3 regions of the Streptomyces sp. NPDC027672 genome follow, and region 2 is predicted to be linked to each of the others. Evidence: riboswitches for the same ligand, from Rfam matches in the RefSeq annotation. Region 2 holds a riboswitch; each other region holds the start of a gene.
The links. A riboswitch is a leader RNA that binds a small molecule or an ion and turns the genes downstream of it on or off. The one in region 2 is predicted to bind cyclic di-AMP.
Positions count from the first base shown of each region.

Region 1: it holds a riboswitch for cyclic di-AMP, as region 2 does, so the genes downstream of both, ACZ4SV_RS13350 (M23 family metallopeptidase) here and ACZ4SV_RS33010 (transglycosylase family protein) in region 2, are expected to answer to the same signal.
Region 3: it holds a riboswitch for cyclic di-AMP, as region 2 does, so the genes downstream of both, ACZ4SV_RS03940 (transglycosylase SLT domain-containing protein) here and ACZ4SV_RS33010 (transglycosylase family protein) in region 2, are expected to answer to the same signal.

Region 1 is NZ_JBVHSO010000004.1:510,449-519,622, forward strand. Features, by position in the region: gene ACZ4SV_RS13330 (DUF5998 family protein) at 1-412, opposite strand, end outside; gene ACZ4SV_RS13335 (bifunctional acetate--CoA ligase family protein/GNAT family N-acetyltransferase) at 1,160-4,081, opposite strand; gene ACZ4SV_RS13340 (HPr family phosphocarrier protein) at 4,258-4,539, shown strand; gene ACZ4SV_RS13345 (GntR family transcriptional regulator) at 4,732-5,418, opposite strand; gene ACZ4SV_RS13350 (M23 family metallopeptidase) at 5,617-6,372, opposite strand; cyclic di-AMP (ydaO/yuaA leader) riboswitch at 6,385-6,536, opposite strand; gene ACZ4SV_RS13355 (M16 family metallopeptidase) at 6,793-8,181, opposite strand; gene ACZ4SV_RS13360 (M16 family metallopeptidase) at 8,178-9,174, opposite strand, start outside.
Region 2 is NZ_JBVHSO010000019.1:20,016-29,189, forward strand. Features, by position in the region: gene ACZ4SV_RS32995 (DUF501 domain-containing protein) at 1-266, opposite strand, end outside; gene ACZ4SV_RS33000 (FtsB family cell division protein) at 317-793, opposite strand; gene eno (phosphopyruvate hydratase) at 893-2,173, opposite strand; gene ACZ4SV_RS33010 (transglycosylase family protein) at 2,487-3,263, opposite strand; cyclic di-AMP (ydaO/yuaA leader) riboswitch at 3,269-3,442, opposite strand; gene ACZ4SV_RS33015 (transglycosylase family protein) at 3,626-4,738, opposite strand; gene ACZ4SV_RS33020 (cytochrome P450 family protein) at 4,908-6,179, opposite strand; gene ACZ4SV_RS33025 (nucleoside triphosphate pyrophosphohydrolase) at 6,290-7,384, opposite strand; gene ACZ4SV_RS33030 (SurA N-terminal domain-containing protein) at 7,589-8,236, opposite strand; gene ACZ4SV_RS33035 (serine/threonine-protein kinase) at 8,457-9,174, opposite strand, start outside.
Region 3 is NZ_JBVHSO010000001.1:865,029-874,202, forward strand. Features, by position in the region: gene ACZ4SV_RS03915 (flavodoxin family protein) at 881-1,477, shown strand; gene ACZ4SV_RS03920 (ABC transporter permease) at 1,481-2,359, opposite strand; gene ACZ4SV_RS03925 (ABC transporter ATP-binding protein) at 2,346-3,359, opposite strand; gene ACZ4SV_RS03930 (LolA family protein) at 3,404-4,615, opposite strand; gene ACZ4SV_RS03935 (polyprenyl synthetase family protein) at 4,857-5,867, opposite strand; cyclic di-AMP (ydaO/yuaA leader) riboswitch at 6,352-6,532, shown strand; gene ACZ4SV_RS03940 (transglycosylase SLT domain-containing protein) at 6,536-7,018, shown strand; gene ACZ4SV_RS03945 (HAD family hydrolase) at 7,060-7,872, opposite strand; gene fahA (fumarylacetoacetase) at 8,133-9,174, shown strand, end outside.

The DNA of each region.
Region 1 (9,174 bases), on a different contig from region 2:
TGCGGTTGACCGCGCCCCAGCCGATGGTCAGCACGACCTCGCGGGGCAGGGTGCCCGGCGTGTACTGCTCCGGGTTCGCGACCACCCGGCTCACCACGACCGACGAGACCCGGTCCAGCTTCACGGACTCGGTGGAGGTGGTGGCGTACGGCGTCGGCGACGTGGTGTCGGCGGCCTGCTCGTCGGTGTGGCTGACGATGAAGCGGTTGCCGGTGAGGACGAGCACGGTGACGTGCCGGCGGACCTCGTTCTGGTCGAACGTCGTCTCCTGGTGGACCAGGTACGACCGGATGGGCTCGCCGCCCACAGCGGCCTCCACCGCCTCGGCCACGAGGGCCGGGTAGTAGCCGCTGCGCTCGATCGCCGCGCGCAGCCCCTGGGTCGTCGTACTGGTCTTGGCCATGACGTCCATCCTAATCCGTGGGCAAGAGCGCTCCGGGCCAGTCGCACGGACGGGGGCGGCGGGTACGCCTTGGCGCGGGGGGCCGCGCAGGGGGCCGGGACGCGCCGCGGGCCGGCGGCGGCGGGCCGGCTGCGGGCCGGCACGGGCCGCCGTGCCGCCGTCGCCTCGACGGCCGGGGGGCCAGCTTCGGTCGGCCGGTGTCCGGCTCCGGGCCCGGTGGCCGTACCGTCCGGCCGGCCGGCCGGGACCCGATCGACAGGCACGCCGTCGGATCACGACGGCCGGGCGCCCGGCGCCGGGCACAGTGGCCGGTACCGCTCGGCTGGCCGGGACCCGCCCACGGTCATGACGGCCGACGCCCCAGCGACGGGCACGCCGTGTTCGACGCCCTCGGATCACGACGGCCGGGGCCCGGCTCCAGGCCCGGTGGCCGCCATCCGCACCGGCGGCCGGGCCCGACTACGGTCGGCCGGGGCCCGACTACGGGCAAGGTGGCCAGTGCCGCCCGGACGGCCGGAGCCCGGCCGCCGTCATGGCGGTCGGCGCCCGATCGACGCCTTTCGGATCGCGACGGCCGGGGCCCGGCTCCGGGCACCGTGTCCGGGGTCCGGCTTCCGTTACGACGGTCCGTGCCGCTCTGGTGGTCGGTGGCCGGCCGCCAGGGCGGCACGGCCGGTGGCCGCACCGGGCGCGGGTTTTCCTGGGCGGAGCGTCGTAGGCGGCGGGCGGTGGTGGCCGCGCGTCCCGCTCCCCCGTTCAGTAGACCGGCATCGTGCGTGGGCCGAGGTCGTCGCGGGCCGGCGGGGGTGCGAGCCGTACCGAGGCGCCGAGGACGCTCACGCCGTGCGGCGCGACGACGACCGGCTCCAGGGTGACCGCGACCACCTCCGGGTGGTCGTCGACCAGCCGGGACACCCGCAGCAGCAGCTCCTCCAGGGCCGGGGTGTCGACGGGTGTGGAGCCGCGCCAGCCGAACAGCAGCGGGGCGGTGCGGATCGAGCGCACCAGCGAGGTCGCCTCCCGGTCGGTGACCGGGATCAGCCGGTGGGCCATGTCGCCGAGCAGTTGGGAGGCCGCACCGGCCAGGCCGAAGGACAGCACCGCACCGGCGGCCGGATCGATCACCGCGCGCACGACGGTGTCGACGCCCCGGGGCGCCATCGCCTGCACCACCGGCCGTACCTCCTCGGGCTGCCCGAACAGCTCGGTCAGCTCGGCGTACGCCCGCAGCAGTTGCTCCTCGTCGGCGAGGTCCAGGCGGACGCCGCCCAGGTCGGCGCGGTGTCTGAGGTGCGGGGCGGTGGCCTTGAGGGCCACCGGGTAGCCGAGCGCGCGGGCGGCTTCGGCGGCGGTGTCCGGGGTGGGCGCGGGCAGTGCGCGGCGCACCGGGATGCCGTAGGCGCCGAGCAGCCGGCCGGTCTGCGCGGCCGAGAGGGTGAGCCCCTGTCCGCGCGCGAGCAGCTCGCCGATCAGCCGGGCGGCGCCCTTCTCGTCGATGTCGTCGAACTCCGGCACCCGGCCGGGATCGGCCGCCTCCCGCCGCCACTGCGCGTACTTCACGGCTTCGGAGAGCGCCCGGACGGCGCGTTCGGCGGCGGGGTAGGCCGGGATGAGGTGGGTGCCCTCGGGCGGGGAGCCGTGAGACGGCCGTACCGCGCCGGTGCCCGCCCCGGTGGCGGGCCGGTCGGGTAGCGCGGTGGACGGCCGGGCGGCGGGCCGGTCAGGCAGCGCGGTGGACGGCCGGGCGGCGGGGCGGAACGGCGGGGTGCCGCTCCCGGTGCCGGGCGCCTTGTCGGCGGCCCCCGGTGCCGTGCTCGTCGCGGCCGACAGCGCTTCCGCCAGCCCGCCCAGCTCCACGTGCACCACCAGCACCGGCTTGCCCGGGACCGCGGCCGCGGCCGACCGCAGCGCCTCCGCCAGCTCCGCGTCCCCCGGCGACCCTTCGCCGATCGCGGGTATCGCCGTCACCACGACGGAGTCGCACGTGTCGTCGGCCAGCGCCGCGGCGAGCGCCCGGTGGAAGTCCTCCGGCGTCGCCCCGGTGGTCAGGTCCACCGGCCGCGCCGGCCGCAGGCCCTCGGCCAGACACCGGTCGTACGTCAGCACGCCCAGCGACTCCGAGTTGCCGAGGATGGCCACCCGCGGCCCCGCCGGCAGCGGCTGCCTGGCGAGCAGCAGGCCCGCGTCGACCAGCTCGGTGATGGTGTCGACCCGGATCACGCCGGCCTGCCGCAGCAGCGCGGACACCGTCGCGTGCGGCAGCCGGGTGGCGCGCACCGCGTGGCCCGGCGGGGCGGTGCCGGTGCCCTGGACGACGACGAGCGGCTTGGCGGCGGCCGTGCGCCGGGCGAGCCGGGTGAACTTGCGGGGGTTGCCGATGGATTCCAGGTACATGAGGACGACGTCGGTGTCCGGGTCGTCGTACCAGTACTGGAGGACGTCGTTGCCGGAGACGTCGGCGCGGTTGCCGGCGGACACGAACGTGGAGACGCCCGTGACCCCGGTCACGCCGCCGCCGCGCCGGTGCAGCCGGGACAGCAGGGCGATGCCGATGGCGCCGGACTGGGCGAAGAGCCCGATGCGGCCGGGCCGGGGCGGCTCGGGGGCGAGCGAGGCGTTCAGCCGGACGCCGGGGGCGGTGTTGATGATCCCGAAGGCGTTCGGGCCGATGATGCGCATGCCGTACGCGCGCGCGGCCCGGACCAGGGCCCGCTGCCGTTCGCGGCCCTCGGGCCCGCTCTCGGCGTACCCGGCGGAGAGCACGACCAGTCCCTGGACGCCGCTCTCGCCGCACTCGGCGACCGCGGCGGGCACGTGCTCGGCCGGTACGGCGACGACGGCGAGGTCCACGTGCCCGTCGATGTCGCGCACCGAGCGGTACGCGGGCACCCCGTCGATCTCTTTGAGGTCCGCGGGGAACGCCTTGTTCACGGCGTGCAGCGGCCCCGGGTAGCCGGCCGCGCGGAGGTTGCCGAGCAGGCTGCGGCCCACGCCGCCCGGGGCGCGGCCGACGCCGACGACCGCGACCGAGCCGGGCGCGAGCAGCCGGCGCACCGAGCGGGCCTCGGCGCGCTGTTCCCGGGCGTGCTGCACGGCGACGGAGCGGTCGGTGGGTTCGAGGTCGAACTCCAGGCGGACGACGCCGTCCTCGAAGCTGCGCTGCTGCGTGTAGCCGGCGTCCGTGAACACCTTGATCATCTTGGTGTTGGCGGGCAGCACCTCGGCGGCGAAGCGGCGGATGCCGCGCTCGCGCGCGACGGCCGCGATGTGCTCCAGGAGGGCGGAGGCGACCCCGCGGCCCTGGTGGGCGTCCTGCACCAGGAAGGCGACCTCGGCCTCGTCGGCGGGCGCCGGGGCGGGCAGGCCGGCGGCGCCGATGCGGTCGTAGCGTACGGTGGCGATGAACTCGCCGCCGATGGTGGCCGCGAGCCCCACCCGGTCCACGAAGTCGTGGTGCGTGAAGCGGTGGACGTCCTTGGCGGAGAGCCGCGGGTACGGCGCGAAGAAGCGGTAGTACTTCGACTCGTCCGAGACCTGCTCGTAGAAGCTGACCAGACGGTCGGCGTCATCGACGGTGATGGGCCTGATGCGCGCGGTGCCGCCGTCGCGCAGCACCACGTCCGCCTCCCAGTGGGCGGGGTAGTGGTGCCGGTCCTGCCGGTCCGCCGAGGTCTGCATGGGCCCCAGAGTACGGCTCGTGTACGACAATGGCGCGAGGCAGTCCGTGGGGGCGGAACGCCGGACCGAGGCCGCGGTCCGGAGCCGCGCCGGGGCGGGACACGGGTCCCCTCCGGGCATGCTTCACGATATGGGAAACTGGTCTAGACAACCTGAACACCGAAGGGCAGCAACACATGGCTGAGCGCCGCGTCAACGTCGGCTGGGCCGAGGGCCTTCACGCCCGCCCCGCCTCCATCTTCGTCCGAGCCGCCACGGCCACAGGCGTCCCGGTGACGATCGCCAAGGCCGGGGGCAACCCCGTCAACGCGGCCTCCATGCTGGCCGTCCTGGGTCTGGGCGCCCAGGGTGGCGAGGAGATCGTCCTGGCCTCCGACGCCGAGGGCGCGGACGCCGCCCTGGACCGTCTGGCCAAGCTGGTCGCCGAGGGCCTGGACGAGCTGCCCGAGACGGTCTGACCGTCCGCGCACCGAGGCCGAGCAATACCGGAAGCCGTGCCGTCCGCACCGGATGGCGCGGCTTCCGCGTTTTCCCGGCCGCATTTCCGCCCGGCGCCCGGACGGCCGGTGCCGAGTAATTCCCGGCACCGGGAAAATGGCAGCGGAAAACAGCCGCCACCGAATAACTCCTCTTTGTATACGGTGCCCGTGTTAAAGCCGCAGACCCGATACGTTTACGGCATGTTGCGAAGTCCTCACCCGGTCCCCGGCACGGGTGGAACGCAGCCGGTGCGCGCCCGTGGCCCGCTCGGCGTGCAGCGCCGTCAGCGCCCGCGCGCGCTCGCCGTCCCCGCGCGCCACGGCGTCCACGATCGCACCGTGCTCCGCCCAGGTCTCCGCCGGGCTCACCGGGGGCTCCACCGTGTACATCCACGCGATCTTGTGCCGCAGCTGGGTCAGCACCGCGGTCAGCGACGGGCTGCCGGACGCCTGCGCCAGGGTCTCGTGGAACCAGCCGCCCAGCGCGCGCAGATCCTCGCTGTGGCCCCTCCTGGCCCGCTCCTGGCCCAGCCGGACCAGGCCTCGTAGCACTTTCAGATGGGCCTCAGTGCGCCGCTGGGCGGCCCGCGCGGCGCCCAGTGGCTCCAACAGCGTCCGCATCTCCAGCACGTCGGCGGCCTCCTGCTCGGTCGGCTCGGCCACGCACGCGCCCGCGTGCCGGCGCGTCACCACGAAGCCCTCGGCCTCCAGGGTGCGCAGCGCCTCGCGGACGGGGACGCGGGAGACGCCGTAGCGGCGGGCCAGGACTTCCTCGGTGAGGCGGCTGCCGCGCTCGTAGACACCGGCGACGATATCGTCCCGGACAGCGGTGCACACCGAGTGCGCCGGAATACGCATGACCGACCTCCGCCTTAATCCCCGTGAAACGCCGACGATGGACGCGTGTTCCGTGACTCTATGACAATGAGCCGGAATTTCCGACGGCGGGTCGTAATTCATGGATATTTTTTGGTCAGCGGGGGTGGCGGACACCACGGAATACGGCGAAAGCCCCGGCTCGGTGAGCCGGGGCTGGGAAGGACCGCGCGGGACGCGTCAGATGTGCACGCCGTGGCCGCGGAGGTAGGCGACGGGGTCGACGTCGGAGCCGTACTCGGGGGTGGTGCGCGCCTCGAAGTGCAGGTGCGGCCCGGTGACGTTGCCGGTGGCGCCGGACAGGCCGATCTGCTGGCCCGGGACGACCTGCTGGCCCACGGTGACGCCGATGGACGACAGGTGCCCGTACTGCGTGTACATGCCGTCGGCCATCCGGATCACGATCTGGTTGCCGTACGCGCCGCCCCAGCCCGTGGAGACGACCGTGCCGGAGCCCACCGCGTGGACGGCCGTGCCGCTGGCCGCGTGGAAGTCGATGCCGGTGTGCGAACCGGAGGACCACAGGGAGCTGCTGGCCCGGTAGGCCGTGGAGACGTAGGAGTGCGCGATGGGGGCGACGAAGGTGTTCAGCCGCTTGCGCTCGGCCTCGCGGGCGGCACGGGCCCTGGCCTGGCGCAGCTCCTCGGCCCGCTTGGCGGCGGCCTTCGCGGCGGCCTCCTCGGCCGCCTTCCGCTCGGCGGCCTGCTGCTGCGCGGTGGCCTGGGCGTCGATCAGGCCGGCGACGTCCTCGGTCGCGGCGAGGACCGGGGTGAGACCGGTCTGGTCCGCGGGGTTACCGGCGGCGACCGCCGGGGAGGCGGCGAGGGAGCCGAGCACGCCCGTGGTGGTCAGGGCCGCGACGCCGGCCGCCTGCGCGGTGGTCCGCTTGACCCGGCCGGGCTTGCGGTGCTTGCCGGTGGCGCACATGAACGCCATGTGGTGGCTGGTCCTTTCCTTCCCTCTCGCCTACCGGGTTAGCTGACGGGTTCGGAGCAGGAAGGTCTCCTACGGGCCCCCTCGCGGGCGCCCGATTCACCCCAGGGACGTGGGTCCCCGGCTCCCCTGGCTCGCGCCGTACGGGGACTCGGCGATGACTGTCCGGTGCCGCGGGTGCGGCGCACTGCCTGACGAACAGCCCAGGTGACGCTACGGCGGCCCGCTTTCCCACCTCAAACGAATCCGGCTTTTTGTAGCGCATCCCACAGGGCAGACAGGCAACCTCCGCCCCAAATCGGGCACCTGAGGGAGCGAGTGGAACAGTGGAGGCCCTGACGGCCGGTGCACCGTCAGGGCCCCCAGGCGCGCGTGCCGTGCCCGCCGCGTACGCCGCGTACGCCGCGTACGCCGTGCGGGGCGCTACTCGGCCGACACCACCGTCACTTCACCGATGCCGAGCGCCTCGACCGGTGCCTTGATCTGGGCGGCGTCGCCGACCAGGACGGTCACCAGCCGGTCCACCGGGAAGGCGTTCACGACGGCCGCGGTGGCCTCCACCGTGCCCGTGGCGGCCAACTGCCGGTACAGCGTCGCCTGGAAGTCGTCGGGCAGGTGCTGCTCGACCTGGTCGGCCAGCGTGCTCGCGACGGCCGCCGCGGTCTCGTACTTCAGCGGCGCCACCCCGACCAGGTTCTGTACGGCGACGTCCCGCTCGGCGTCGGTCAGGCCCTCCGCCGCGAGGGTGCGCAGCACCTTCCACAGGTCGTCCAGCGCGGGACCGGTGTTCGGCGTGTCCACGGAGCCGCTGATGGCGAGCATCGCGGCGCCCGTGCCGTCCGGCGCCGAGCGCAGGACCTGGCCGAAGGAGCGCACGCCGTAGGTGTAGCCCTTCTCCTCGCGCAGGACGCGGTCCAGGCGGGAGGTGAGGGTGCCGCCCAGGCAGTACGTGCCGAGCACCTGCGCGGGCCACACCCGGTCGTGCCGGTCGGGGCCGATCCGGCCGATGAGCAGTTGCGTCTGCACGGCGCCGGGCCGGTCCACGATGACCACGCGCCCGGTGTCGTCGGCGGTCACCGGCGGCACCGGCCGGGGCTCGCCCGGCGTGCCGGTCCAGGTGCCGAGGGTGTCGTCGAGCAGTGCGTCCAGGTCGATGCCGGTCAGGTCGCCGACGACCACCACGGTGCCCGTGGCGGGCCGCACATGCCGGTCGTAGAAGGCGCGTACGGCCCCGGCGTCGATCTTCGCGACCGTCTCCTCGGTGCCCTGGCGCGGCCGGGACATCCGGGAAGTCGCCGGGAACAGCTCCCTGGAGAGCTCCTTGGCGGCCCGGCGGGAGGGGTTGGCCAGCTCGTGCGGGATCTCGTCCAGGCGGTTGCGGACGAGACGCTCGACCTCGCTCTCGGCGAACGCGGGCGCGCGCAGGGCGTCGGCGAGCAGTCCGAGGCCCTTGGCCAGGCGGGAGGCCGGGACCTCCAGGCTGATCCGCACTCCGGGGTGGTCGGCGTGCGCGTCCAGGGTGGCGCCCGCGCGCTCCAGCTCCGCCGCGAAGTCCTCGGCGGAGTGCTTGTCGGTGCCCTCGGAGAAGGCCCGCGCCATGATCGTGGCGACGCCGTCCAGGCCGGCCGGCTCGGCCTCCAGCGGCGCGTCCAGCAGCACCTCCACGGCGACGACCTGCTGGCCGGGGCGGTGGCAGCGCAGCACGGTCAGGCCGTTGCCGAGCGCGGCGCGCTCGGGGGCCGGGAACGCCCAGGGCCTGGCGTCACCGGGCTGTGGCTGGGGGTGGAACTCCATGGTGGCGAGTTCGGTCACTGGGCCGTCTCCTCGTTCTCGGTCTCGTCGCGGGCCGCCTCTACGGTCGCTTCCTGCTCCGGGTCCTCGGGGATCCCGGTGTCCTCGACGGCCTCCGGGGACTTCGGCTCGTAGACGAGGACGGCGCGGTTGTCGGGCCGCAGGCGGGCCTTGGCGACCTCCTGGACCTCCTCCGGGGTCACCTCCAGGACGCGCTGGACGGCGGTCAGGGCGAGCTGGGGGTCGCCGAACAGGACGGCGAACCGGCACAGTTCGTCGGCGCGGCCGGCGACCGTGCCGAGCCGGTCCAGCCACTCGCGCTCCAGCTGGGCCTGGGCGCGCTCCATCTCCTCGGGCGTCGGGCCCTCGGCGGCGAACCGGGCCAGCTCCTCGTCGATGGCGGCCTCGATCACCGGCACCTCGACGTCACCGGAGGTCTTCACGTCCAGCCAGCCCATGGAGGGCGCGCCGGCCAGCCGCAGCAGGCCGAAGCCGGCGGCGACGGCCGTACGGTCGCGGCGCACCAGGCGGTTGTACAGGCGGGAGGACTCGCCGCCGCCGAGGACGGTCAGGGCGAGGTCGGCCGCGTCGCACGCGCGCGTGCCGTCGTGCGGGAGCCGGTAGGCGGCCATCAGGGCGCGCGCCGGCACCTCCTCCACGACGACCTCGCGCAGCTGCTCGCCGATGACGTCCGGCAGGGAGCCGTCGCGGGGCGCGGGCTTGCCGTCGTGGGACGCGATGGAGCCGAAGTACTTCTCGACCCAGGCGAGGGTCTGCTCGGGGTCGATGTCGCCGACCACGGAGAGCACCGCGTTGTTCGGCGCGTAGTAGGTGCGGAAGAACTGGCGGGCGTCCTCCAGGGTGGCCGCGTCCAGGTCCGCCATGGACCCGATCGGCGTGTGGTGGTACGGGTGGCCCTCCGGGTACGAGGCCGCGGTCAGCCTCTCGAAGGCGGTGCCGTAGGGCACGTTGTCGTAGCGCTGGCGGCGCTCGTTCTTGACGACGTCCCGCTGG
Region 2 (9,174 bases):
CGTTCGGTCATCTCCTTCATCACGCCGTTCGCCTCCAGCGTGCCGATGGCGGAGGACGCCTTCGGGCACGTCAGGTAGTAGAGCGTCGGGAAGGGCGTGCCGTCGGGCAGGCGCGGCGCCGTCTCCACGACGTCCGGCTGGCCGCAGGGGCAGCGGTGCGCGATGGCCCGCAGGCCCCGCGGCGGACGGCCCAGCTGCTGCTTGAAGGCCGCTACGTCCGCGTCGGTGGGCTCGGTGCGCGAAGTGGGCGGCGGAGGCGTTTCCATGACTGCTTTCCGTGTGGCTTTCTGGTCGGTGTGCCGGTCTTCGCACCGGCTCACTGGTCGGACGCGTCGGACTTGTCGACGCCGTCCCAGAGGTTCGCGTACCAGGGCCGGCGGGCGGCCCCGAGGTCGGCGCGGGACTGCCTGGCCGCGCCGGGGTCCACGACCACGTACCCGGTCTCGCCGGGCCGCACGTAGTGCAGCCGGCGGCGGATCTGCTGCTCGGCGTAGGCGTCGTCCTGCCAGCGCGCCTTCAGGTCGCGTAGCTGTTCGACGCGGTGCCGGGCCTGCTCCTGCCGGCGCTGCACGTCGGCGATCTCCGCGCGCTGGGAGACGTACTGCCGCATCGGGTAGGCGAGGGCGACGACCATCGAGCACAGCACCAGCGCGAGCAGCGCCGCGCGGCCGGTGAGCCGGGAGCGGCGGGCCTGCCGCTTGGTCTGGGAGCGGTAGACCCGGGCAGCCGTCTGCTCGCCCAGCAGCCGCAGTCTGGTCGCGGTGGAGAACCGGTCCCGGTCCCTCACGGCCATCGTCCCCGCCTCCCGTCATACGCGCGTACGTCCCCGGACACGGTACGGGACCGGGTCCGGGGACGTACGGACGACTGGCTCGGGCGCGGCCGGGTCGGGTCAGCCCTTGAAGCGCGGGAACGCGCTGCGGCCGGCGTACACCGCGGCGTCGTCGAGGATCTCCTCGATGCGCAGCAGCTGGTTGTACTTGGCGACACGCTCGGAGCGGGCCGGGGCGCCGGTCTTGATCTGGCCGCAGTTGGTGGCGACGGCCAGGTCGGCGATGGTGACGTCCTCGGTCTCGCCGGAGCGGTGGGACATCATGCACTTGAAGCCGCTGCGCTGGGCCAGCTCGACGGCGTCCAGCGTCTCGGTCAGCGAGCCGATCTGGTTGACCTTGACCAGCAGGGCGTTGGCGGCGCCCTCCTCGATGCCGCGGGCCAGGCGCTCGGGGTTGGTGACGAACAGGTCGTCGCCGACGAGCTGGACCTTGTCGCCCAGCTTGTCGGTGATGGTCTTCCAGCCCGCCCAGTCGTCCTCGAACAGCGGGTCCTCGATGGAGACCAGCGGGTACGCCTCGACCAGGTCGGCGTAGTAGTCGGTCATCTCCTGGGCGGAGCGGGTCTTGCCCTCGAAGAGGTAGGAGCCGTCCTTGTAGAACTCGGACGCGGCGACGTCGAGCGCCAGGGCGATCTGCTCACCGGGGGTGTAGCCGGCCTCCTTGATCGCCTCCAGGATGAGGTCGAGGGCCTCGCGGTTGGAGCCGAGGTTCGGGGCGAAGCCGCCCTCGTCGCCGAGACCCGTGGACAGGCCCTTGCTCTTCAGGACCTTCTTCAGGGTGTGGTAGACCTCGGTGCCCCAGCGCAGCGCCTCGGAGAAGGACTCCGCGCCGATCGGGGCGATCATGAACTCCTGGATGTCCACGTTGGAGTCGGCGTGCGAGCCGCCGTTCAGGATGTTCATCATCGGCACCGGCAGCAGGTGCGCGTTCGGGCCGCCCAGGTAGCGGAAGAGCGGCAGGTCGCTGGCCTCGGAGGCGGCGTGGGCGACGGCGAGGGAGACGCCGAGGATGGCGTTGGCGCCCAGGGAGCCCTTGTTGTCGGTGGCGTCCAGGTCGAACATGGCCTGGTCGATCAGGCGCTGCTCGGTGGCGTCGTAGCCGACCAGCTCCGGGCCGATCTGCTCGATGACGGCGAGGACGGCCTTCTCGACACCCTTGCCCTGGTAGCGGTTCGGGTCACCGTCGCGCAGCTCGATGGCCTCGAAGGCGCCGGTCGAGGCGCCGGACGGGACGGCGGCACGACCCGTGCTGCCGTCGTCGAGGCCGACCTCGACCTCGACCGTGGGGTTGCCTCGGGAGTCCAGGATTTCCCGGGCTACGACGACGTCGATGGACGGCACGAGCATCTCCTTCTTGGATGTGACGCTGGAAGTGCGGGGCTGGTGTGCCTTGCGCCTAGAGCCTAACCGTCCCGGGGCCGCCGGCCCGCGACCGACCGTCCCGTGGACAAGCCGACCGTACCCTTTGTTTCTTTTCGAAACAAAGGGTTCCGGGGAACCTCCGCGCGCGGCGGGCACGCAAAAGCCCCGCCCCGGTGCGTACGGGGGAACACGCACCGGGGCGGGGAGCCCGTGGGGACGGGGGTGGTCCGCACGGGCCTTCAGTGTGGTCCGCGGGATCTACGGGCGCGGCGGTCCGGCCGGGCGCCCGAGGTCACTTCAGGTGCAGCTGCTGACCCGGGTAGATGAGGTCGGCGTCCTGGACGATGTCCTTGTTCAGCTCGAACAGCTTCTGCCAGCCGCCCGCGACCTGGTGCGCGGCGGCGATGGTGCTGAGGGTGTCGCCCTGGGCCACCTTGTACTCGCCGTCGCCCTTCTCGACCTTCTTGCCGGTCGGGGTGGTGACGGTCTTGCCGGTGCTCTGGCCCGCGGACGCGGCCGGACGCTCGGCGGAGCGGGAGGCGGCCTGCTGGTCGGCGGAGCGGGTGGTGGTGCCCGAACCCGAGGTGGAGGCGGAACCCGAACCCGAGGTGGAACCCGAGCCGGAGGTGGAGCCGGAGCCGGAGGTCGAGCCCGAGCCGGAGGTGGACGGGGTGCTCGGGGCGGAGCCGTTGTACGGGGTGCTCGACAGGCCCGTGCCGCAGACCGGCCAGGCGCCCTTGCCCTGCGCCGCGAGGACCTTCTCGGCGACGGCGATCTGCTGCGACTTGCTCGCCTTGTCGGCGGTGGCCGCGTACTGCGTGCCGCCGTAGGCGGCCCAGGTGGAGGCGGAGAACTGCAGGCCGCCGTAGTAACCGTTGCCGGTGTTGATGGCCCAGTTGCCGCCGGACTCGCACTGGGCGACCGTGTCCCACTGGGAGTCGGTGGCGGCGGAGGCGTTGCCGGCCGCCATCAGCGGGGCGGCGACGGCGGCGCCGGTGACACCGGCGAGCGTGATGGCGCGGACGGCCTTGGACGGACGACGGTGCTTGCCCTTACCGGTAAACAGCATGGATCGATTCCCCTCACCGACGCCTACGAGGTGAGCTGTCGGGTTCGGGCCGGTTGAGTTGCCCGGCCGCACCCCCGCTTGCGCGGTGTGCGGCTTCACCCCCAGCCGGTGCCGGCCTCAAGTGCCGGTTCCGGCGCCTACCTTGGTTCCCCCGCTCCTGCCTACGGCGCATGACGCGACGACTGTTCCCGGGCAACCACTGGCAGGATTCGGCGTGGCGGTTGCCGGGGCTCGTGGTGACGAGCGGCCTCGACCGTAGACACGGGATCCGGCGAATTTCAAAGACGATCAGGGCTTCTGAGACTCATCCCACACTTTCGCCAAACCGGACATTAGGGCGCTAAGCGGGGCGTCAACTCCGCCTACTTACCGCCCGTTTCGCCCCCTACTTCCAGGGTCTGACCGGCGGTGATGCGGTTCGGGTCGGCGCCGATGGCCTTCTTGTTGCCGGCGTACAGCGCGTGCCATCCGCCGTCGACGTCAAGGGAGTCGGCGATGGAGACGAGGGAGTCGCCTTGGCGGACGGTGTAGGTGTCCGCCTCCCGGGTGGCATGCCGGCCGGACAGCGTGGCGCCCTGACCGTTTGTCACGGTTTCGTCCGCACTCGCGCCCCGGTGGCGTCCACCCGACGCGACGGCTCCGGTGTCGACGAGGCTCCAAGAACCGGCGGCCCGCTGCGGGTTGCTCTCGACCCCGGCGTCCGGGGCCGAGCCGGGCGCGCTGCCGGCACCCTGGGGGTTTCCGGCGTCCGCGGCGGGGGACTTGTCGGACTTGGGGGTGTTGGTGCCGGTCGGACCGGTGGTCCCGCCCGTGCCCTTGGCCGCGTCCTCGTCCGCTTCCTTGCCCTTGTGCTTGCCCTTGCCCTTGCCCTTGCCCGGCTTGGTGTCCGGCGTGCCGCCGGCGTCCGGGGAGGAAGGGGTGCCAGAGCCGCTGTCGGAGCCGGCTTCCGTGGAGGGCGAGGGATCCGGCCGGCCGGACGGGGTGCCGGAGTCGCCCGGGGTGTCCGAAGTGCCGGAGCCGTCCGCCGGTGCGGACGGTTCGCCCGTACGGCCGTCCTGCCCGGGTTCGCCGACGCCCGTGTCGACGTCCACGGAGCCCGAGTCCGGCGTCAGGCCGGACAGCAGGGCGCAGGTGGCCCAGGGCGTGGTGCCCCGGTCTGCCAGGATCTTCTCGGCGACGGCGATCTGCTGGAGCCGGCTGGCCTGGTCGGCGCTGTCCGCGTACTGGGTGCCGCCGTAGGCGTCCCAGTCGTCCTGCGAGATCTGCAGGCCGCCGTAGTACCCGTTGCCGGTGTCCGCGCTCCAGGAGCCGCCGCTTTCGCACTCGGCCACCTTGTCCCACGTGGTGGCGTCGGCGGCGTGTGCGCCGGCCGCGCCGAGGAGCGGGAGGGCGATGGCGGAGCCGGTCACGCCGGCCGCGACGAGGAGGGCCGGAGCCTGGCGGGGGCGACGGTGTCGGCCGTTCCCGGAGAGCATGCAGAAGCCTTTCGAGCGACAGCAGGACCGGCGCGGCGGACTGGTGCCGCCCGTCGCGCTGATGGGTGAACGTATCGGCAGACGATCACTTGTCACAAGTTCATGCCGCACAGATCACATGAAGATCACAGAGTTGAGTTTCTGTCATCTTCCCCGGGAGGTCCGGTGATCAGGCCGTGGGCGTGAACTCGACCGGCAGGGTGCGCAGGCCACGCATGATGAGCCCGCCGCGCCAGCGCAGTTCGGCCGGGTCGGCGGCGAGCCGCAGACCGGGCAGGCGGGTGAACAGGGTGGCCAGCGCGGTCTGGCCCTCCAGCCGGGCGAGCGGCGCGCCGAGACAGTAGTGGATGCCGTGGCCGTAGCCGAGGTGCTGGTTGTCGCGGCGGCCGAGGTCCAGCACGTCCGGGTCGGCGAACCGCTCCGGGTCCCGGTCGGCGGCGGCCAGGACGACGAGCACCGGATCGCCCGGCGCGATCTCCTGCCCGCCGAGCGTGAGCGGCTCGGTGGCGAACCGCCAGGTGGCCAGCTCCACCGGACCGTCGTAGCGCAGCAGTTCCTCCACGCCGGTCTCCAGCAGGTCCCGCTCCCCGCGGGCCAGGGACTCCTCGAGGCGCCGGCGCTGTCCGGGATGGGTGAGCAGGGCGTAGGTGCCGTTGCCGATGAGGTTGACGGTCGTCTCGAAACCGGCGAACAGCAGGATGAACGCCATGGCGGCGGCCTCGTTCTCGGTGAGGTGTTCGCCGTGGTCGGAGGCCCGGATCAGGGCGGAGATCAGGTCCTCACCCGGTGCGGGCGTGGCGGACAGCGCCTCGCGCTTGCGGTGGATCAGCTCGGCGAGGTAGCCGCGCATCTTCTTCACCGACCGGGCGACCCCGCCCCGGGGTCCTCCACCGTGCCGGATCATCATGCCCGCCCAGTCCCGGAAGTCGTCCTGGTCCTCGGCCGGGACGCCGAGCAGGTCGCAGATGGCGTAGATGGGCAGCGGGAAGGCGAAGTCGTGGATGAGGTCGGCGGAGCCGGCCGCCGCGAAGCGGTCGATGAGCCGGTCGGCCAGCTCCTGCACCCGGGGCGCGAACTCGGCGACCCGGCGCGGTGTGAACGCCTTGCTGACCAGTTTCCTGAGCCGGGTGTGGTCCGGCGGGTCGATGTTCAGCAGATGCGTCATCAGCTCGGCCTTGCGCTCGCCGGGGATACCGGTCTTGCCCCGGGCGTGCGCGGGCTCGTCGTGGTGGGCCGGGTTCTTGCTCAGCCGCTGGTCGGCCAGGGCCTGCCGGGCATCGGCGTACCGGGTGACCAGCCACGCCTCGACACCGCTCGGCAGCCGGGTCCGGTGCACGGGGGCGTGCTCGCGCAGCCAGGCGTAGGCGGGGTAGGGGTCGGCGGCGAACTCCCACGTGAAGAGGGCGGGGGCCGGCTGGTCGGGGTGGGGCTGCTCGGTCACTCCCCGACGGTATCCGGACCTCCGGGACGGCTCCGCCACACCCTGGCGAGGGTCCGCGTGGTTCTCCTGGTTATTCCAGTCCGCCTGGTTCTCTTGGTCCCCTGGTCCTCCTAGTTCTCCCAGTCCTCCTGGTCGTCGGTGCCGTCGGTGCCGTCGGGGTCGTCGGGGTCCTCGGTGTCTCCCCCGGTGTCCGTCGCGTGCGGGTTCTCCGCGTTCCTGATCGCGTCCCGGTACGCCCGGGCCGCCGCCCGCAGGGCCGCCTCGGGGTCGACGCCGTCCGCCTCGGCGCCGGCCGCCAGCGCGAGGAGCCGGTAGCCGATCCCCTCGCCGCGCGGCACGGGGACCTCCAGGCCCGCCGTGCGGACGCGGGAGGCCAGCTTGGCGGCGAGGGCCAGGCCGGGCTGGCCGAGCGGGACGCCGTCCGTGACCGACGTACGGCGCTTCTCCTCGGCCTTGGTGCGCAGCCAGTGCTCCTTGACGTCCTCCGGTGTCTCCGCCTCCGCGTCGCCGAAGACGTGCGGGTGCCGGTGGATGAGCTTGGCGACGATGCCGCCGGCCACGTCGTCTATGGAGAACGGCTCGTCCGGGTGCTCCTCGGCGATCCGGGAGTGGAAGACGACCTGGAGGAGGACGTCGCCCAGCTCCTCGCGCAGCTCCGCGCGGTCGCCGGCCTCGATCGCCTCGACCAGTTCGTACGCCTCCTCGATGCCGTACTTCGCCAGGCCCTCGTGGGTCTGCCGGGAGGACCAGGGACACTCGGCGCGGATGCGGTCCATGACCTGCACGAGGTCCAGCAGGCGGGCGCCCGGCAGGTCGTACGACGCGGGGAGCAGCTCCAGCTCCGGCATGGCGATCCGGCCGGAGCCGGCCAGCCGGGCGAGGCCGTCGGTGAGCGCCGGCTCGCCCTCGCCGGTCGCCACGACCACCACGGTCCGTCCGCCGGCGCACGCCGCGACCAGCTCCTCGGCGGTCGGTGACGCCTCCGCGACCGCTGTCCCGGCCTCCCGCAGATACGGCAGCTGCGGATGCGCGCCGTCCGCGCACAGCACGGTGTCGGCGGTGCGCAGGGCCTGCCAGGCGGGCCAGGACAGCAGGCCGGGCGCGACGCGGTGGCTGGTGGTGAGCAGGACGATGCGGCCGGGGGCGGCTTCCGAACCGGCTTCGGCACGAGGTGCGGGGTGGGCTGCGGCGCTGGATTCGTTCACGATCCGAACGTAACCCACGGCGCGAGGACGCGGATCGGGTTATCCACAGGGCGGAGGAGTCGTGTGATCGTATGACTCGGCCGCGCATCCGATGACCCGGTCGTGCATCCGGCCCGTGGCCCGTGACGACCCCGTGGCGAGTCCCGGTCTCGCTTCCCGCCCCGGCCGCGTCCCGTCCCCGGGCCCGGTTACGTCGTGGCCCGGTTACGTCGTGATCGGCTGGCCGGCCTGCGCGGTGACCTCCCGGACCCAGGGCGTCTTCGCGTCCACCCGGCTGCTCTTCTGCACGTCCCAGGCGCCGTAGCGCGGGTTGAGGTCGACGCGCAGTTCCGCGGACGCCTTGGACAGGGCCTGCCAGAAGGCGGGCCGGGTGGTGTCGGTGCCCAGCTTCGCGGCCAGCTTCTGGGCCTCCAGTTGCAGGCGCAGGTTGTCGTCGAGGCGGGCCGGCGCGATGCCGTACTTCTGCAGCCATGCCGTCTCCAGGCCCTTGCCGCCGCCGGCCTGCCGCGCCAGCTCCGCGCGCATCTGCTGGATCTCCTTGGGGGTGACCGTGACGCCCTTGTCCCGGGCGGCGCGGTGCAGCACCCGGTCGAGCACCATGTTGTGCAGGGTGTCGCGGGTCAGGCTGCTGGTGGAGGAGACGACCTGCTGGTACTGCGTGTCGTCCGGCACCGCGGCCCGCTGCGCCCGGCGGACCTCGTCGACCCGGCTCTGCAACTGCGCGACGGTGATCCGCTGTCCACCGACGACGGCCGCGGCGCCCGGGTGCGCCTCGCTTCCGCAGGCGGTCAGCAGGGGGGCCGCGGCGGCGATCGCGGCGGTGAGGACGAGCGCGGTGCGGCGGCGGTGCAAGGAGACCTCCCGAGGAGAGTGCAACGACAGGTGCGGCGCGCCAGCGCCTCCGCCGGGAGTGGTGGTCGGGCGACGGTCGGGCGCACCACGTCTTGCGGTGATCGATGGTAGGCAGTGGGCAGGCCGCGGCCAACCCATTCGACCAACGATTCACGCGCGCTTCGGGCACCGCCGCGCCGCCGCGGGAGGGACGGGGCCGCCGCCGGTCAGCCGCCGGGACCTATCCGTGCACCTGTCCCAGCCACTGGAGGGTCCGCCGTACCTCCACGGCCAGCGGGTGACCGGGGCCGTGCAGCCGTTCGACGTCCAGGACCAGCCGTACGAGCGTGTCGTGGGCGGCCGGCCGGTCGCCGAGGGCGAGCAGCAGATGGCCGACGCGCCGGCGCACCTCGTGGGCGAGCTGCGGGTCCCCGGAGACGTACTGGTTCTCGTAGTACGGCAGCAGCGCGCGGTACTCGGCGAGCGCCGCCGCCGGTTCGCCCAGTTGCTCCAGGCACTGCGCGGCCTCGTAGCGGTAGCGCAGGGCCTGCGGGTCCGCCTGGCCCGCCTGGGCGGCGTGTTCGTCGGCGAGCCGGCGCAGTTCGGGCAGCGCGCGCCGGTACTGGCCGTCGTCCATGAGGGTGGCCGCGTACTGCTTGCGCAGGGTGCGCACCACCGGGGAGTGCTGGCCGTGCTGCTCGGCGGCGGCCGGCAGGATCGCACCCAGGATGTCCACGGCCTGCGTGATGCGGCCCTCGCCCAGCAGCCGCTTGACCTCGTCCACGGCGGCCGCGACATCGGGCTTCTCCGCCACCGGCGGCGCCGGCGCGACCGGGGCGGGCTGCGGCGCGGGAGTGCGCGCGCGGTCCGGCCAGGGGGCGTGCGGACGCAGGAAGGGGCGCGTGGGATCCAGCGGCGCTCCGGTGGGCGTCCCGCGCGCCGGCAGCAGCAGGGACAGG
Region 3 (9,174 bases), on a different contig from region 2:
GCCCGGGCGCGGGCGGCTCCTCCGGTACGGCGGTGACGGCGGCCCACAGGTCCGCGTCCCCGCTCACTCCGGCGCCTGTCCCGGCGCGCGCCGCCGTCTCCGCCTTGGCCGACGCGTCCGCGCCTGCGAGGGGGGCCGGGGCGGCGGTCGTGGTGTGCGGGCCCGGACCGGTGAGGGTGGCTCGCGGACCCGGGACGGCGGCCGGGGAGGGCACGGCCGGGGCCTGCGGGAACGGGACGGCACTGGCCTGCCGGCCCGGGGCGGCGGCCGGGGCCTGCGGAGCCGGGCCCGGAGAGGGCGTGGCCGGTGGGTCCATCACGGGCGGTGGACCGAATCGGCCGGCCGGGGTCTGGCCGGTGCCCGGGGTCGTGGTCTGCGCGGTCTCCGGCGCGGTCAGCCGGACCGGTTCGCCGGTCATCCGGCTGGAGCCGTCCGCCGAGACCTCCAGGGGGACCACACAGCCGGCGACGTCGTCGTGGACCGTGGCGCGTATCGGGGCACCCAGGCTGATGGCCAGGCGCTGGAGGTGGTTCAGGACGGCCTGCTGGATCTCCTCGCCCGGCGCCGCCACGACCGGCACCCCGTCCACCGAGGCGCCACCCCCGCCGAACACCCGTACCGGCAGCGCCGCCGGATGCCCCACGGGCTGCCGCGGCCGCTTCTTCTCGAAGCTGAGTCGAGCCATCGGTGAACCTCACTCCCCCGGCGCCGCGATCCGGTCGTACGCGTCCTGGCCTCCAGTGTGTCGGTTCGCGCCCCGTTTCCGCGTCACCACGGCGTCACAGCCTCGCATCAGCCGCCCCTGGCGCAGGTTACTTGCATGTGCATAAGATGCACAGGACTTGTCCGGGGTACGACACGACCCACTGGGGGGACTCCCATGAGCCGCCGCTTCCTCTTCGTCCTGGGCAGCGCCCGCGCCGAGAGCAACACCGAGCTGCTGGCCCGCGAGGCCGCCGAGCAGCTACCCGCCGGCACCGGACAGCGCTGGATCCGACTGGCCGAGCACCCGCTTCCCGACTACACGGACCTGCGGCACGACAGCGACCACGTACGGCCGCCCGCGGACACCCCCGCCGGGCTGCTGCTGGACGCCACCCTCGAAGCCACGGACATCGTGATCGCCTCGCCGCTGTACTGGTACTCGGTCTCCAGCCTCACCAAGCGCTACCTGGACTACTGGGCGGGCTGGCTGCGCACCCCGGGGGTCGACTTCAAGGAGACGCTGTCCGGCCGCACCCTCTGGGGCGTCGCGGCGCTCGCGCACGAGGAGCCGGCCGTGGCCGACCCGTACGTGGGCACCCTGCGCAACTCGGCCGCCTACCTGGGGATGCGGTTCGGCGGAGTGCTGCTGGGCAACGGCAGCAAGCCCGGTGACGTGCTGAAGGACACCGGGGCGCTGACGCGCGCGAAGACGTTCTTCGCGCAGGACGCGCCCTTCGCTCGCTTCCCGTACGAGACCGGCGGCGCCTCCTGAGCGCTACGCGTTGATGTCCCTCGCCGTGAACCGCGCCCAGGCCGCCGAACCGAACACGGCCGCGTACAGGGCCTGGAGACCGAGGTCGCGCACCAGATCGTCCCAGTAGACGGGGTCGCGCATCAGGTCGGCGAACGACAGCCAGTAGTGCGAGAAGAGGTACGGCTGGAGCGCGTGCAACTGGGGTATCTGGTCGACGATCTGCACGGTGATGAGCAGGCCGACCGTGGTCGCCATCGCCGCGATGCCGCTGTCGGTGAGGGTCGACACGAACAGGCCGAGGGCCGCCACGCCGACCAGGGAGGCCGCCACCACCAGGGCGATCAGCAGGGCGCGGGCCAGTCCCTCGGCCAGGCTGATCCGGGTCCCGGAGATCGTCGTCAGCTCGCCGAGCGGAAAGAGCAGCGCGCCCACGGCCAGCGCCGAACCGGCGACGACCAGGGTAGCCAGCAGGCAGAAGGCCAGCACCGTCGCGTACTTGGTGAGCAGCAGCCGGGTACGGCCGGCCGGGGCGACCAGCAGATAGCGCAGCGTGCCCGCGCCGGCCTCCCCGGCGATCGCGTCGCCCGCGACGACGCCGACCGCCATCGGCAGGAAGAACGGCAGGGTGGCGGCCAGCGCGGTGAACACCAGGAACAGGCCGTTGTTGGTGATCTGCGCGAGGAAGGCCGGGCCCTCGCCGCCGCCCGCCCGGCCGCCGTCCCGTGTCTCGATCCGCACCGCGATCCCGACCAGCACCGGCACCGCGGCCAGCACCCCGAGCAGGGCGAGCGTGCGCCACCGGCGGACGGTGGTGACCAGTTCGCTGCGCAGCAGCCCGAGGGCCCACAGCGGATGCGGACGGCGGACGGCTGCGGTCCGCGGCGGCTCAGCCCGCGACATCGAATCCCTCCCCGGTCAGCGCCACGAACGCGTCCTCCAGCGAGGCCCGTTCCACGGTCAGGCCCCGGACGCGGACACCCGCGGCGACCAGGGCCGCGGTCACCTCGGCGAGATCCCGGCCGGGCGGTTCGCCGGTGACCCGGTCGCCGTCCGAGGACACGTCCCCGACGCCCAGCTCCTTCAGCACCCGGGCCGCCTCGGCCGGGTCCGGGGTGGTCACGGCCAGCCGGCCGCGCGCCCCGGCCGCCAGGTCGGCCACCGCGCCCTGGGTGACGAGCCGGCCGCGCGCCATGACCGCCGCGTGCGTGCACACCTGCTCGATCTCGTCGAGCAGGTGGGAGGAGAGGAAGACGGTCGTGCCCTCGGCGGCCACTTCCCTGACCAGGGCGCGGATCTCGCGCATGCCCTGCGGGTCGAGGCCGTTGGTGGGCTCGTCCAGGACGAGCAGCCGGCGCGGCTGGAGCAGCGCGGCGGCCAGGCCCAGGCGCTGTTTCATGCCGAGCGAGTACGCCTTCGCCTTCTTGCCGGCGGCGGCCGCGAGGCCGACCCGGTCCAGTGCGGCGGCCACGCGCGCGTGCCGGGTGCGCGGGTCGGCGGTGGGGTCGGCGGCGTCGTAGCGCAGCAGGTTGTCCCGGCCGGAGAGGAAGCCGTACAGGGCGGGGCCCTCGATGAGCGCGCCGACCTGCGGGAGGACCGTGCGGGCCGCCTGGGGCATGGGCCGGCCGAGCACCCGGACCGTGCCCGCGGTCGGCTGGATCAGGCCCATCAGCATGCGGATGGTGGTGGTCTTGCCCGAGCCGTTCGGACCGAGGAAGCCGAAGACGCTGCCCGCCGGGACGGTCAGGTCGAGACCGTCCACGGCGAGCTGGCCGCCGCGGTAGCGCTTGCCGAGCCCCCGGGTGACGATCACACTCGCCGGCTCCGCGGCCGGGGGCGCCGCCGGATCGTGCGCGGCGCGCGCGTCCCGCGGGCCGTGGTCCGCGGCGGACGGTCCGTCCATCGGCTCCCCCTCGCTTCCTGCGTCCGGCGGCGGCCCCGCAGGGGTCACTTCCCCGTGTCGGCCGCCTTCACCAGGGTCTCCTTCGTCACCGCGCCCGCGTACACCTTGCCGTCGTCGGTGATCAGCGCGTTGACCAGGCGGGTGGAGAAGAGCGTGCCCTTGCCGAACTTCCCGGAGACCGGGTCGCCGAGCGAGCCGAGGAAGCCGCCGAGGTCCCCGCCCTGGGAGCCGGTCGGCAGGCCGCCCTCGGCGCCCGTCTCGATCACGGCGACGGACGTCCAGCCCTTGCCGAGGACCTGCGGTCCGTCCGGGCCCCCGGCGGGCCGTCCGCCGCGCTCCGGGGTGTGCTCCGGTGCCTTGGCCGCGTCCTTCTCCTCGGTGACCTTCGCGCCCTTGGGCGGGGTGAAGTCGAAGGCGGAGGCGGCCGGGCGGGCGAAGGAGACCTGGGTGAAGCCGGCGTCGACCACGGCGGCGCCGCCGCTCTTCGGGGTCAGCGTGAACTTCAGCGGCAGGCCCGTCTTGGCGTCCACGGCGATGCTGATCGCGCCGACCGTGGTGCCGGACTGCCGGGGCCGGATCAGCAGCTTGTAGGCGTCGCGCCCGGCGACCTGCGCGGTGCCGTCGACGGTGACGGACGTGGTGTCGTCCACCGCCTTCAGGGCCTCGTCGGCGAAGTCCTTGGGCGTGGCCGGCGCCTCGGCCCGGTGGTCCTTGCCGGACGCGGGCGCGGTGGAGTGGTAGACCTCGTTGCTCTTGCTGTCGTAGCCCCAGACGTCCTTGCCGTCGTGGATCAGGCTGTACTCGGCGCCGCGCTCCAGCAGCGACAGCTTCTGCCGGTCCGGGCCGTCCGCGGCGACGCGCAGGGTGTGCGTGCCGGACACCAGCTCGGTGAGCCTGTCCTTCGGGTCGGCCGAGGAGCCGTCGCCGGAGTCCTTGCCGGAGCCGCCCCGGGCCCCGGAGAGCAGCCCGTCCTCCAGGCCGCCGAGGTCGGGCAGGCCCAGGTCGGTGCTGATCTTCACGGTGCCGGACAGCCGCTGTACGTCCGACCGGGCCATCTTCTCGACGAGCTGCTGCGCGCTGATCTTCGGCAGATCGGGGTCACCGGAGTCGGCGAGCGCCGGGACGAGCCCGATCGTGACCGCCGCCACCCCCACCACCGCGACCGGAAGCGCGTACCGGGCGGCCGTGCGCCGTCCCGTGCGCGCGTCCTCGTCCCGCGTGGCGCCCACTGTGTCCTCGCTGTCGTACGGTGCCATGTGTGCCCTACCTCCGTCGTCGGCGGCGGCTGTCCTCACGCTGGTCCACCCTGACCGCCATTCTCACCCGAAACGGTGAGGAGTGGTGATGTCCGTGGTGTCCATATGACCAAATCGGCCGCGCGGAAGCGTCACCCCACGGAGCCAGCCGCGCGTACGCCTGCGGTATGACACGGGACGGCCGCGCCTCCTCCCGACCCCTAGGGGACGGGTGATCGCCGGGCGGGGCCGGCCGGGCGGGTCAGCCCGCGCGGTGCACCACCGCGTCGCACAGCTCGGTCAGCGCGGCCTTGGCGTCGCACTCGGTGAGCGGGGCCAGCGCGGCCCGCGCCTCCTCCGCGTACCGGATCGTGTCCCGGCGGGCCTGCTCCAGCGCGGGGTGCGTGCGCAGCCCGGCCAGCGCCTCGGCGTGCCGGGCGTCGTCGCTGAGGTCGGAGTCCAGCAGCTCGCACAGCGCGACGTCCTCGGGCAGGCCCAGCCGGGCGGCCCGCTCGCGCAGCCGGAGCACCGGCAGGGTCGGGATGCCCTCGCGCAGGTCGGTGCCCGGGGTCTTGCCGGACTCGTGGGAGTCGGAGGCGATGTCCAGGACGTCGTCCGCGAGCTGGAAGGCGACGCCGAGCCGTTCGCCGTACTGGGTGAGCACGTCGACGACCCGCTCGTCGGCGCCGGACATCATCGCGCCGAACCGGCACGCCACCGCCACCAGGGAGCCGGTCTTGCCGGCCAGCACGTCCAGGTAGTGCTCGACCGGGTCGCGGCCGTCGGAGGGGCCCGCGGTCTCCAGGATCTGACCGGTGACGAGCCGTTCGAAGGCCAGGGCCTGCACCCGGACCGCCTCCGGGCCGAGGTCGGCGAGGATGTGGGAGGCGCGGGCGAAGAGGAAGTCGCCGGTGAGGACCGCGACGGAGTTGCCCCAGCGCGTGTTGGCGCTGTCCACGCCCCGGCGCACGGCCGCCTCGTCCATGACGTCGTCGTGGTAGAGCGTGGCCAGGTGGGTCAGCTCCACGACCACGGCCGACGGCACGACGCCCGGTGCGTAAGGGTCGCCGAACTGGGCCGCGAGCATCACGAGCAGGGGCCGGAACCGCTTCCCGCCGGCCCGGACGAGGTGCTGCGCGGCCCCGGTGATGAACGGGACCTCGCTCTTGGTGGCCTCGAGCAAGCCTTCCTCGACAGCCGCCAATCCGGCCTGGACATCGGCTTCCAGAGCCTGGTCCCGCACGCTCAGCCCGAACGGCCCGACGACGGTCACGAGGGGTCTCCTGTCTGCTGGTGTCTGCTGGCGATTACACGGTTTGTCGATAGGTCGCTGCCATCACTCAAGTCAGCGTATCCGGTCCCGTTTCGATCACCGATAGCGCCCACCCGTCCAGCTTGGGTGGTATCGGATCATGGCGGGCATAGTTTTGATCACATAGTAATACTCCACTTCCATCACGACCCGGACTCTGGGTTCGAAAGCCCCTAATGCCTCTAATCCCTCATGTCTGATTTGACGTCATTTGCTATTTCGTGAATTGGGTCACCCGGCCGACGGACCCACCCCACCCGCCACACCGCCGTCCGCCCGTTGCCCGTCGGCGAGTTGAGGATTGGCGACCGCAAAGGATCAAGTACCCCATACAGCGGTGATCAAGGTCAAATAGCGCCTTAAGCGCATCCGGTACTTGTTCCCGACATGTGCTCTCGCATACGTTCCGGGCCGTCGGGCGGACGCCGAATCCTGCCGCCGCCCGCGTAACCCATCGACGAACTCATTCGTACGGCAGGAGCGGGGGACCCAGGTAAGCCGCCGTCCCGGCGCGGCACGTGCCGCGTCTGGACGGCTAGGGGTGAAGCCGTGCCTCCTCCAGGGCACGGCCGGGCGCCTCCCCGCCCGAACCCGACAGCTCACCTCGCAGGCGCCGGAGAGGATTCCCCATGCCTGCCGCCGCTCAGCACACCCGCAACACCCGGCTCGTCCGCGCCGTCGCCGCCGCCTGCACCGGTGCGGCCGTCCTCGCCCTGCCGCTGATCGGCGCGACCGGCGCCGCCGCGGCCACCACCGCCGCCCCGGCGGCCGCCACCACCCCCGCCGGCTACCCGAACACTCTCGACGGCTGGATCCGCGAGTCCCTCGCGATCATGGGCCAGAAGGGCATCCCGGGCACCTACCACGGCATCTACCGCAACGTGATGCGCGAGTCCTCGGGCAACCCGGCGGCCATCAACCTCTGGGACTCCAACGCCGCCAAGGGCATCCCGTCCAAGGGCCTGCTCCAGGTCATCGACCCGACGTTCAACGCCTACCACGTCGCCGGAACGTCCTTCGACATCTACGACCCGGTCGCGAACATCACCGCCGCCTGCAACTACGCCGCCGCCCGGTACGGATCGATCGACAACGTGTTCGGCGCCTACTGACCGGCACCGGTCGGTGTCCCCGGACACCACCGCGGGCCCGGTCAGCCGGCCGGGAACAGTCTTTCGAGGACGACGGCGACGCCGTCGTCCTCGTTCGACGCGGTGACCTCGTCCGCCACCGCCTTCAGCTCGGGATGCGCGCCGGCCATGGCGACACCGCGCGCGGCCCAGTCGAACATCGGGATGTCGTTGGGCATGTCACCGAAGGCGAGGGCCCGTTCGGCGCCGATCCCCAGCCGCTCGGCGGCCAGCGCCAGACCGGTCGCCTTCGTCACCCCGCCCGGCTGGAGCTCCACGGTGCCCGGCCCCGACATGGTGACCGTCGCCAGCGAGCCCACCACCGAGCGCGCCACGGCCGCCAACTCGTCGTCGGACAGCTCGGCGTGGCGCAGCAGCACCTTGCTGATGGGCGCGCTCCACAGCTCGGCCCGCCGGCCGACGCGGACCGCGGGCAGCGTCGGGTGGGGCATCCGGTAGCCGGGCTCGATGAGCGTGCGCCCGTCCACGCCGTCCTGGTCGACCGCCGCGTACACCTGCCCCACCTCCGCCTCGATCTTGCCGAGCGCGGTCTCCGCCAGCTCCCGCTCCAGCCGCACCGACCACAGCAGCCGGCCGGCCCCGGCGTCGTAGACCTGTGCTCCCTGTCCGCACACCGCCAGCCCCGTGCAGCCCAGGCGGGCGAGCAGGGACCGCACCCGCGGGGCCGGGCGGCCCGTCACGACCAGATGCCGGGCCCCGGCCCGCGCCACCCGCGCGAGCGCGGCCAGCGACCGGTCGGAGACGGTGTCGTCGCCGCGCAGCAGCGTCCCGTCCAGGTCGGTGGCGATCAGTGCATATGCCGGGGTGGGTGCCATGATCAGAGAATACGGACACCGCGCCCCGCCGACTCACCCGTCTTTGCGCCTACTTGTGTGCCGTCCGGCCCGAAATACCCTGCGGGGACGCCCTCCTGGCGGCCGGGGCCGGCGCAAGCCGCCGGCGCACCCGGTCCGGCCGCCCTTCCGGGGCCCGCCGTGCGGCACTGCCCATGACACGCATGTCGGCCGTAACGTGTGGCGCGACCACATGGAACGCATCGCCATGCACGGCCCGGATGAGAGTGAGGCAGCACCCCATGCCCCCCTTCGACGTCCCCGAGGGCGACCCCTTCGGCCCGCACAACCTCCCCTACGGCGTGTTCTCGCCCGCCGGCAGCACGGAGCGGAGGATCGGCGTCCGGCTCGGGAACCACGTCCTGGACGCGGGCGCCGCCGCCGCGGCCCTCGGCTCGCCCCACCAGCCGCTGCTCGCCCGGCCCACCCTGAACCTGCTGCTGGCCGCCGGCCCCGCCGCCTGGTCGGAGGTGCGGCGCGCCGTCACGTCCTGGGTCACGGACCCGGCGCACCGCGCGGCCGTCGAGCCGCTGTTCCACCCCTTGTCCGAGGTGGCCCTGCACCTGCCCTTCGAGGTGGCGGACTACGTCGACTTCTACGCCTCGGAGCACCACGCCCGCAACGTCGGCCGGATCTTCCGCCCGGACGCCGAGGACTCCCTCACCCCCAACTGGAAGCACCTGCCGATCGGTTACCACGGCCGCTCCGGCACGGTCGTCGTCTCGGGCACGGACGTCGTACGGCCGGCCGGGCAGCGCAAGGGCCCGGCCGACCCCGCGCCCGTCTTCGGCCCGTCGGTGCGGCTGGACATCGAGGCCGAGGTCGGTTTCGTCGTGGGCGTGCCGTCGCGGCCGGGCAGCCCGGTCCCGCTCGGCGCGTTCCGGGAGCACGTCTTCGGGCTGTGCCTGCTGAACGACTGGTCCGCACGGGACGTCCAGGCCTGGGAGTACGTCCCGCTCGGCCCGTTCCTCGGCAAGTCCTTCGCCACCTCGGTGTCGGCGTGGATCACCCCGCTGGAGGCGCTGGAGCACGCCCGCGTGGCACCTCCGGAGCGCACGCACCCGCTGCTGCCCTACCTGGACGACTCGGCGCCCGGCATCGAACCGGGCGGCTACGACCTCCGTATCTCCGTCGCGGTCAACGGCCACGTGGTCGCCGAGCCGCCGTTCTCCACCATGTACTGGACCGCCGCCCAGCAGCTCGCGCATATGACGGTCAACGGCGCCTCGCTACGCACGGGCGACCTGTACGGCTCGGGCACGGTGAGCGGCCCCGCCGCACGCC